One region of the Streptomyces sp. NBC_01216 genome, then DNA from elsewhere that is predicted to be linked to it. Evidence: riboswitches for the same ligand, from Rfam matches in the RefSeq annotation. Region 1 holds a riboswitch; each other region holds the start of a gene.
The links. A riboswitch is a leader RNA that binds a small molecule or an ion and turns the genes downstream of it on or off. The one in region 1 is predicted to bind cobalamin.

Region 1 (3,261 bases):
CACGCTGGTCGGGAACTACGTGACCTCGCTCGACATGGCCGGCTGTTCGGTGACCCTGTGCGCGGCCGACGAGGAGCTGCTGCGCCTGTGGGACGCACCGGTGCGGACGCCCGCCCTGCGGTGGGGCCGGTGAGAGAACCCGCACGCACGCGCGGCCCCGCAGTCCCCGCACGCCCCGACACGACCGAGGTGACAGAAGTGACCGAGCCGACCACCCCCGGCACGCCCGAGGGGCCCCCCGCGCCGGGGCCGGTTCCCGGCGCGCTCGACACGGCGTTCTTCGTCCGCTGGCTCAGCGCCGCCGCCGCGGCCGTCGACCGCGAGGCGGACCGCCTCACGGAGCTGGACTCCGCGATCGGGGACGCCGATCACGGCGCCAACATGCGACGGGGTTTCGCCGCCGTCACGGCCGTACTGGAGAAGGAGCCGCCGCCGACACCGGGGGCCGTGCTCCGCGCGGCCGGGCGGCAGCTGATCTCCACGGTCGGAGGTGCCTCCGGGCCGCTGTACGGAACGCTGCTGCGGCGCACCGGCAAGGCTCTGGGCGACGAAGCGGCCGTGAGCCGCGAGCGGCTCGCCGAGGCGCTGGCCGCCGGGGTCGCGGCCGTCTCCGGGCTCGGCGGGGCGCGGCCGGGCGACAAGACCATGCTGGACGCGCTGGTACCGGCGGCCGAGGCGCTGGGCGAGTCCTTCGACGCGGCCCGGGAGGCGGCCGAGCGGGGCGCGCTGGCGACCGTACCCCTGCGGGCGCGCAAGGGGCGGGCCAGCTACCTGGGAGAGCGTTCCGTCGGGCACCAGGATCCGGGCGCCACCTCGTCGGCGCTGCTGGTCGCCGCGCTGGCGGAGGTGTCCCGATGAGCGGGCGGGTCGGCATCGTGCTGGTGTCGCACAGCGCTTCCGTGGCCGGAGCCGTGGCGGAGCTCGCCCGGGGTCTCTCGGGGGGCGGCCCCTCCGCCCCGATCCTCCCTGCGGGCGGAACCCCCGACGGGGGGCTGGGTACCAGCGCCGAGCTGATCGCGAAGGCCGCCGACGCGGCCGACGAGGGAGCCGGGGTGGCCCTGCTCGTCGATCTGGGCAGTGCCGTGCTGACCGTCAAGGCCCTGCTCGCCGAGGGGGACGAGCTGCCCGAGGGGGCGCGGCTGATCGACGCGCCGTTCGTCGAGGGAGCGGTCGCCGCTCTCGTGACGGCGAGTGCCGGTGGGGACCTGGACGCCGTGGAAGCGGCGGCCGCCGAGGCGTACGCCTACCGGAAGGCGTGAGGGCCGGCGGGGCGGCCGGTCGGCCCGGCCGCCCCGTCACGGGGAGTCCCGGCACCCCACCGTGTTGTGATGTGCCTGGTCAACCCACTAATGTCACAGGGCCTTGGTGTACGGGAAACCGGTGCAGTACCGGTGCGGCCCTCGCCACTGTGATCGGGAGGTCCGGCTCCACGCCCTGGGAGGACCCCAGGGAAGCCACTGCACCACCGCGGGTGACCGCGGCCGGTGTGGGAAGGCGGAGTCCGGGCGGCATGACCGTCAGCCAGGAGACCGGCCAAGGTGCGTTGTCCATCCACGAGGTGCTGGAGAGGGTCTCCCAACCATGCATATCGCCGAGGGGTATCTGCCCCCTGTGCACGCGGCCGCCTGGGGCGTCGCGTCCGCCCCGTTCGTCGTCCACGGTGTCCGCGCGCTGTCCCGTGAAGTAAAGGCTCATCCCGAGTCCACCCTGCTGCTCGGCGCCTCGGGCGCCTTCACCTTCGTCTTGTCCGCCCTCAAGATCCCCTCGGTGACGGGCAGTTGCTCGCATCCCACCGGTACGGGACTGGGGGCGATCCTGTTCCGGCCGCCCGTGATGGCGGTCCTGGGCACCATCACCCTGCTGTTCCAGGCGCTACTCCTGGCACACGGCGGACTCACCACCCTCGGCGCCAACGTCTTCTCGATGGCGATCGTCGGCCCCTGGGCCGGGTACGGGACGTACCGGCTGCTGCGGCGGTTCGACGCCCCGCTGATGGTGAGCGTCTTCTTCGGAGCCTTCGTCGCCGACCTCTCGACGTACTGCGTCACCAGCGTGCAGCTGTCACTGGCCTTCCCGGACCCGGTCAGCGGTGTCCTGGGTTCGCTCGCGAAGTTCGGCGGCATCTTCGCCGTCACCCAGCTGCCGCTCGCGGTCAGCGAGGGGCTGCTGACGGTCCTCGTGATGCGGCTGCTCGCGCAGTCCAGCAAGGGGGAGCTGAGCCGCCTCGGCGTGCTGCTGCCCGCCGCCCGCAAGAGCGAGACCACGGAGGCGGTCGCCCGATGAGCCGGAACGCGAAGATCAACACTCTGCTGCTCCTGGTGGTCGCGGCGCTGGCCGTGCTGCCCCTGCTGCTGGGGCTCGGGGACCACAAGGAGGAGCCGTTCACGGGGGCCGACGGTGAGGCGGAGTCGGCGATCACCGAGATCCGGCCGGACTACGAGCCGTGGTTCAGCCCGCTGTACGAGCCGCCGTCCGGAGAGGTCGAGTCGGCCCTGTTCTCGCTCCAGGCGGCGCTCGGAGCGGGTGTCCTCGCGTACTACTTCGGCCTGCGCAAGGGCCGCAGGCAGGGCGCGGCCCGCGCGGTGGCGGGTACCGCGTCGTCGGCCCCGGTGCCAGGGCCGACGACCGCCGGTGAAGAGTAGCCGGGGATGCTGCCCATCGACGCGGCGGCACACAGCAGTCGCTGGCGCCGCCGGCATCCGGGCGAGAAGGCCCTGCTCGGTTTCGGTCTGACCCTGTGCGCGGTGTCCCTGCCGCCGTGGCCGGGGGCGGTGCTGGTCGCCGCCGCCACGCTGGGCGTGCTGCTCGGACCGGCCGGAGTGCCGCGGCGTCAGCTGTGGCGGGCGTTCCGCATCCCTCTGGGGTTCTGCGTGACGGGCGCGGTCCCGCTGCTGTTCGAGGTCGGCGGGTCCCGCGGCCTGGTCGCGCTCGCGCCGGACGGACCGGCACAGGCCGGCCAGCTGCTGCTGCGGACCTCGGCCGCCTCCCTGGGGGTGCTGCTGTTCGCGTTCACCACACCCGTCTCGGACGTGCTGCCCCGGCTGGTGCGGGCGGGGGTGCCGGCGCCCGTGGTGGATGTCGCGCTGGTCATGTACCGGATCAGCTTCCTGCTCCTGGACGCGATGTCGAAGATCCGGCAGGCGCAGGCGTCCCGGCTCGGGCTGACCACACGGGCGGCGACCTGGCGCTCGCTGGCCGGTCTCGGCGCCACGGCGTTCGTCCGCGCCTTCGACCGGGCGCAGCGCCTCCAGAGCGGACTCG
Region 2 (3,261 bases), 3.0 Mb from region 1:
TCCATGGAGGAGATCTGCGCGTACTCGTCGAGCAGCTGCTCCAGGCGCGCGATGTCGCCGTACGAGTCGGCGCGCGCCATCGGCGGCACCAGGTGGTCGACGAGCGTCGCGTGGACCCGGCGTTTGGCCTGGGTGCCCTCGCCCGGGTCGTTGACGAGGAAGGGGTAGACCAGCGGGAGGTCGCCGAGCGCCGCGTCCGGGCCGCAGGCCGCCGACAGACCCGCGTTCTTGCCCGGCAGCCACTCCAGGTTGCCGTGCTTGCCGAGGTGGACCATCGCGTCCGCCCCGAAGCCGCCGTCCTCGGCGCGTGCCGCGATCCAGCGGTAGGCGGCCAGGTAGTGGTGCGAGGGCGGCAGGTCCGGGTCGTGGTAGATCGCGATCGGGTTCTCGCCGAAGCCGCGCGGCGGCTGGATGAGGATCAGCAGGTTCCCGCGGCGCAGGGCGGCGAGCACGATGTCGCCCTCGGGGTTGCGGGAGCGGTCGAGGAACATCTCGCCGGGCGCGGGGCCCCAGTGTTCCTCGACGGACGCGCGGAGTCCGGCCGGGAGGGTCGCGTACCAGCGCTTGTAGTCGGCGGCCGGGATGCGGACCGGGTTGCGCGCCAGCTGCTCCTCGGTGAGCCAGTCCTGGTCGTGGCCGCCGGCCTCGATCAGGGCGTAGATCAGCTCGTCGCCGTCGCCGGAGACCACGCCGGGGAGGTCCTCGACCGGGCCGAAGTCGTAGCCCTCCGCGCGCAGTCTGCGGAGCAGCGCCACGGCCGAGGCGGGCGTGTCCAGGCCGACGGCGTTGCCGATCCGGGAGTGCTTGGTCGGGTACGCGGAGAGGACGAGCGCCAGCTTCTTCCCGGCGTTCGGGATGTGCCGCAGGCGGGCGTGGCGCACGGCGATCCCGGCGACGCGGGCGGCGCGTTCGGGGTCGGCGACGTAGGCCGGCAGGCCGTCCTCGTCGATCTCCTTGAAGGAGAAGGGGACGGTGATCAGGCGGCCGTCGAACTCGGGAACGGCGACCTGGCTCGCCGCGTCGAGCGGGGACAGTCCCTCGTCGTTCTCCTCCCAGGCCGAGCGGGACCCGGTGAGGCAGAGTGCCTGGAGGATCGGGACGTCGAGAGCGGCGAGCGCACCCGCGTCCCAGGACTCCTCGTCGCCGCCGGCCTGGGCCTCGGCGGGCTTGGTGCCGCCGGCGGCGAGCACGGTGGTGACGATGGCGTCGGCGTCGCGGAGCCGGTCGAGCAGTTCGGGCTCGGGGGCGCGCAGGGAGGCGACGAAGAGCGGACGGGCCTGGGCGCCCGCGTCCTCGATCGCCTCGCAGAGCGCGGCGACGAAGCCGGTGTTGCCGCTCATGTGGTGGGCGCGGTAGTAGAGCACCGCGATGGTCGGGCCGTCGGTCGTGCGCGGGGTGCGCTCCAGCGGCCCCCAGGTGGGGGCGGCGGCCGGGGCCTCGAAGCCGTGGCCGGTGAGCAGCACGGTGTCGGAGAGGAAGCGGGCCAGCTGCTCCAGGTTGTCCGGGCCGCCGTGCGCCAGGTAGGCGTGGGCCTCGGTGGCGACGCCGATCGGGACGGTGGACGACTCCATCAGCTGGGCGTCGGGGGCCTGCTCGCCGGAGAGCACGACGACGGGCCGCGGCTGGTCCTCGGCGAGCAGGGCCCGCAGCCCGTCCTCCCAGGCGCGCAGGCCGCCGAGGAGGCGGACCAGCACGAGGTCGGCGCCGTCGAGGAGACCGGGCAGGTCGCCGAGCGGGAGGCGGGCGGGGTTGGCGAAGCGGTACGCGACCGGGCCGCCGGCCGCGCGGGCGCTGAGCAGGTCGGTGTCGGAGTGCGACAGCAACAGAATTCGCATGCGAGCGCAGGCCTTCCTCGGGGTTGTCCGCGCCCCGGGTGGTCGTGTGGACGGCGGGAGTTCCTGACTCACCGGCTCCGTCTTCGGAGCCGGCTCACAGTGGCGGGACCGCGCCGGATTCTCACCGGGCTTCCTCCCCGGGGTCCTGGGACCCCATGCCGTCTGCATAGTAGATCCTGGCCGCCCGGCGCAGGGATGGCGGCCGGAACGACGTGGGTATGCTCGCCGCCATGCCGCCCATCCCACCCCCCCTTCCCGACCGGGGCGAACCGCCCGTGCGGGACCGGGGCGACGCCTGCCCCGGGGCGCTCCGGCTGCACGCAGCCGATGACGGTCTCCTGGCTCGACTACGCCTGCCCGCCGGCGTTCTGACGTCACGTCAGGCGCATGTTCTGGCGGACGCGGCGGAGACTCTGGGCGACGGACGGATCAGTGTCACGTCCCGGGGGAACGTGGAGCTGCGGGGCCTCTCCGAGGGCTGCGACGCCCGGCTGGCGGAGCTGCTCTCGGCCGCCGCGCTGCTGCCCTCCTCCGCGCACGAGCGGATCCGGAACATCGTCGCCTCGCCGCTGGCCGGGGTGGACGGAATCGGCGGCGGGAACGTGCAGTTGTGGGCACGCGAGCTGGACGGCCTGCTCTGCGGGCAGGACTGGACGACGGCGCTTTCCGGACGTTTTCTCTTCGCTCTGGACGACGGCCGCGGGGACGTGGCGGGGCTGGGCGCGGATGTGACCTTGTTCTCAACGTCCCGGGCTGACGGCGACGCGCTGGTCCGGGCCGGAGCCCGGACCGTCCGGGTCGCGGGCTCCGACGCGGCCCGTGCGGCGCTCGCCGCCGCCGGCGCCTTCCTCGCCGCCGCGCGCGCGGCGGGCACCGGGGCCTGGCGCGTCCGGGAACTCCCGGCGGGAGTGGAGCCGGACCTCGCGGGCGCCCTCGTCCGCGCGGGCGTCCCCGCGCGGCCGGCGGCCCCGCACACTCCCACGACCCCGCCCGGCTCCGCCGGTCCCCGCCCCGGTGTGCTCGGCGACCCGGCGACCGGGAGGTACGCCGTATCCGTCGTCGCGCGGCTCGGGCGGCTCACCGCCGCGCAGCTCCGTGCCCTCACCCCGGACGGTGCCGCCCCCGGTGAGCTGCGGCTCACCCCCTGGCGCGGAGCCGTCGTGACCGGGTTCCCCGGCCGTCCCGCCGCCGAGGCGCGCCTCGGCGCGCTCGCCGGGGCCGGTCTGCTCACCCGCGCGGACTCCCCCTGGCTCGACGTGGGCGCGTGCACCGGGCGGCCCGGATGCGCCAAGTCGCTCGCCGACGTCCGGGCGGACGCGACACCCGGCACGGACGGGGGCGGTTCACCCGTCCGGTTCTCGGGGTGCGAGCGGCGCTGCGGCCACCCGACCGGGGGGCCCGGCGAGTGGGTCGACGTCGTCGCCAC
Region 3 (3,261 bases), 4.4 Mb from region 1:
CGGCCGCACGTCGTAGTGGTCCGGGTGCAGCACCCCCCGGGCGGCCCGGGTCTTGTCCCAGGCGGGCAGGGGGCCGTTGCGCTCGGCGAGGTCGGCTGAGGCCTCGTAGGCGGCGAGCATGATGCGCTCGGCGATCCTCGTCGACAGCGCACGGGCCTCGGTGGAGTCGAAGGGCAGCCGCAGCTTGAAGAAGACGTCCTGGAGGCCCATCGCGCCCAGCCCGACGGGCCGCCAGCGGGCGTTGGACCGGCCGGCCTGCTCGGTCGGGTAGAAGTTGATGTCCACCACGCGGTCGAGGAAGGTGACGGCGGTACGGACGGTCTCGTCGAGCCGCTCCCAGTCGATGTCGCCTGACCTCAGGTCCACGAAGGCGCCGAGGTTGACCGAGCCCAGGTTGCAGACCGCCGTCTCGCCGTCGTCCGTGACCTCCAGGATCTCCGTGCAGAGGTTGGAGGAGTGGACCGTGTGGCCCGGCTCCGCCGTCTGGTTGGCGGTGCGGTTCGACGCGTCCTTGAAGGTCATCCAGCCGTTGCCGGTCTGGGCCAGGGTCCGCATCATCCGGCCGTACAGGTCACGGGCCGGCATGGTCTTGCGAGCCAGGCCCGCGGCCTCCGCGCGGCGGTACGCGGCGTCGAACTCCTCGCCCCACAGGTCGACCAGTTCGGGCACGTCGGCCGGGGAGAACAGCGACCACTCGGCGTCGGCGTCGACGCGCCGCATGAACTCGTCCGGGATCCAGTGCGCCAGGTTCAGGTTGTGCGTACGCCGGGCGTCCTCACCGGTGTTGTCGCGCAGCTCCAGGAACTCCTCGATGTCCGCGTGCCAGGTCTCCAGGTAGACGGCGGCGGCGCCCTTGCGCCGGCCGCCCTGGTTCACGGCCGCGACGGAGGCGTCCAGGGTCTTCAGGAACGGCACGATGCCGTTCGAGTGCCCGTTGGTGCCGCGGATCAGCGAACCGCGGGCGCGGACGCGCGAGTACGACAGACCGATGCCGCCGGCGTGCTTCGACAGGCGCGCCACCTGGTGGTAGCGGTCGTAGATCGAGTCCAGCTCGTCCTGCGGCGAGTCGAGCAGGTAGCAGGACGACATCTGCGGGTGACGGGTGCCGGAGTTGAACAGCGTGGGCGAGGAGGGCAGGTAGTCGAGCCGGCTCATCAGCCCGTAGAGCGACGTGACCTCGTCCAGCGCCCGCTCCGAGCCGTCCTCGGCCAGTCCGGCGGCCACCCGCAGCATGAAGTGCTGCGGGGTCTCGATGACCTTGCGGGTGATCGGGTGGCGCAGCAGGTAGCGCGAGTAGAGGGTCCGCAGGCCGAAGTAGCCGAAGCGGTCGTCGGCGGAGCGGTCCAGGGCCGCGTCGAGCCGCCCGGCGTGCGACCGGACGAACGCGGCCGTGCGGTCGGCGATCAGGCCCTCGCGGTGGCCGACGGCGACGGACGCGGAGAAGCACACCGCCCCCTGGCCGGCCGCCTCGTCGGCGATGGTGATCGTCAGGAGCCGGGCGGCGAGCCGGGAGTAGGAGGGGTCCTCGGCGATCAGGCCGGCGGCCGCCTCGGTGGCCAGCTCGCGCAGTTCCGCCTCGTCCGAACCGGCGTTCCGGCCGCGCAGCGCCGCGGCGGCGATTCTGCCGGGGTCGGCGTCGGGGAGATCGGCGGTGAGGTCGGTCAGGGTCCGCAGCAGCACGGTCCCGGGTCCGTCGCTCTCGATCGCTGTGGCCGGATCGGCGGGCGCGATGGTCACGTGGGGGCTCTCCCTCGCTCGGCTCGGGGCCGACGGGGGGAAGGCGGGCAGACGGGCACCCACGGGCAGGGGTGTGCCGCCGCCGGCCCACTCCGCGAGGCCCGGACGTCTGTGGCACCCGGAACGGACGGACCGGGTGCGCTGTCGGCAGGTCTTCGGACTCACCTGGCGGACGAAAGCGCCAAAAGCACACCGTTGCGGGACAGTTCCGGACTTCCACCGGATTCCCCTGCGGCGACAGCGAGCATGAGCATACATGTGGGGGGCGCCCCGCAGGACACCCCCCACATGTTGTGTCGCTACCTGTTCACAGCTCCAGGGCGTAAGTGCGCAGTTCCACCAGTCCCGGGATCGGCTCCCAGTCCCGTCCGGGGGTGCGGACGAAGCCCAGCCGCTCGTACACGCGGTGCGCGGAGGTCATGCCCGGCTGGGTGGAGAGCACCACGCGTCGGCATCCCGGTGTCGCCCGCGCCCGCTCCACACAGGCCCGAACGAGCGACTCTCCGACGCCCCGGCCACGGGCGTCCGCGGAGACGGCGAGCATCCGGAACTCCGCCTCGCCCTCCCGGGCGATGTCGGCCCACGGACTGGTGGGGCCCGAGACGAAGGTCACGCCCCCGGCCGGCCGGCCCGCGCCGTCCAGTGCGACCAGCACCTCGGCCTCGGCGGCCCGCCGGGGCACGTCCCTCAGCACATCGAGGTACGCGTCGTGCACACCGAAGTCGAGGTGCCCGTCGTCGAGACAGGCCCGCGCGGTGAGCTCGCCCAGAGCCTCGTACTCCTCGGGCCGTGCCACTCGGATCCTGATGTCCCATCGGTGTGGTCCGATGTCCGTCACCCGCCCACGCCCACCGAGTTGTCCGGCGCCCCGTCGCCCTCGGGCGGCAGGTCTCCGCGTTCGACGGGTATCCGGGGGCCGGTCTCCTCGGGCAGCACGGCGTCCAGTTCGGCGTCGTCGGCGCGGTGGGCCCGCGCGGCGGTCTCACGCAGTGTCTCCCTGGACACCGAGAGCGGCGCGCCGAGCGTGATGCGAAGCGCGCCCTCGTTGCGCACGTAGGTGTGTCCGTACGCGGAGTGGCGGTACCAGCTCCCGTCCTCCCGCGCGCAGGTCTCGCCCTGGGACGGAGCGGAGCAGTCCTTGTCGGTGAACGGCTGCCGCTCCGCGGACAGGGTGAGCCGCGCTCCGTCCTTCGCGACGTACGTGAGCCGGAAGCCGTCGTCGCCGATGACTCCCGCCGACTGCCGTGCGAGGGTGAATCCCTCCGCCTCGGTGACGTACACGTGCTCGACACGGGTCTGGGCCGCCGAGGCGCGTGCCACGAGTTCAGCGTGGTCGGGGGGCGAGGCGCCGAGGCGCTCCGTACCACAGCCGGTGAGGGCGAGCGCGAGGGGTGCCACGGCGAGGTGGGCGAGGCGCGGGACGGTTCTCATGCGAACATCCTTGCGTATGCGTATGCGTATGCGTATGCGCGTGCCTGTGCGTATGTCTGTGCGTGACGAAGGCCGCCGCGTGATTCCGTGGGG

Region 2: it holds a riboswitch for cobalamin, as region 1 does, so the genes downstream of both, cobN (cobaltochelatase subunit CobN) here and OG393_RS30360 (energy-coupling factor ABC transporter permease) in region 1, are expected to answer to the same signal.
Region 3: it holds a riboswitch for cobalamin, as region 1 does, so the genes downstream of both, OG393_RS09740 (ribonucleoside-diphosphate reductase subunit alpha) here and OG393_RS30360 (energy-coupling factor ABC transporter permease) in region 1, are expected to answer to the same signal.

What each region holds. Positions count from the first base shown of each region.
Region 1 is NZ_CP108677.1:6,724,226-6,727,486, reverse strand. Features, by position in the region: gene dhaK (dihydroxyacetone kinase subunit DhaK) at 1-133, shown strand, start outside; gene dhaL (dihydroxyacetone kinase subunit DhaL) at 199-858, shown strand; gene OG393_RS30365 (PTS-dependent dihydroxyacetone kinase phosphotransferase subunit DhaM) at 855-1,259, shown strand; cobalamin riboswitch at 1,347-1,552, shown strand; gene OG393_RS30360 (energy-coupling factor ABC transporter permease) at 1,582-2,283, shown strand; gene OG393_RS30355 (energy-coupling factor ABC transporter substrate-binding protein) at 2,280-2,642, shown strand; gene cbiQ (cobalt ECF transporter T component CbiQ) at 2,649-3,261, shown strand, end outside.
Region 2 is NZ_CP108677.1:3,697,825-3,701,085, reverse strand. Features, by position in the region: gene cobN (cobaltochelatase subunit CobN) at 1-1,835, opposite strand, end outside; cobalamin riboswitch at 1,874-2,010, opposite strand; gene OG393_RS16235 (cobalamin biosynthesis protein CobG) at 2,054-3,261, shown strand, end outside.
Region 3 is NZ_CP108677.1:2,325,557-2,328,817, reverse strand. Features, by position in the region: gene OG393_RS09740 (ribonucleoside-diphosphate reductase subunit alpha) at 1-1,737, opposite strand, end outside; cobalamin riboswitch at 1,867-1,991, opposite strand; gene OG393_RS09735 (GNAT family N-acetyltransferase) at 2,045-2,533, opposite strand; gene OG393_RS09730 (hypothetical protein) at 2,572-3,168, opposite strand.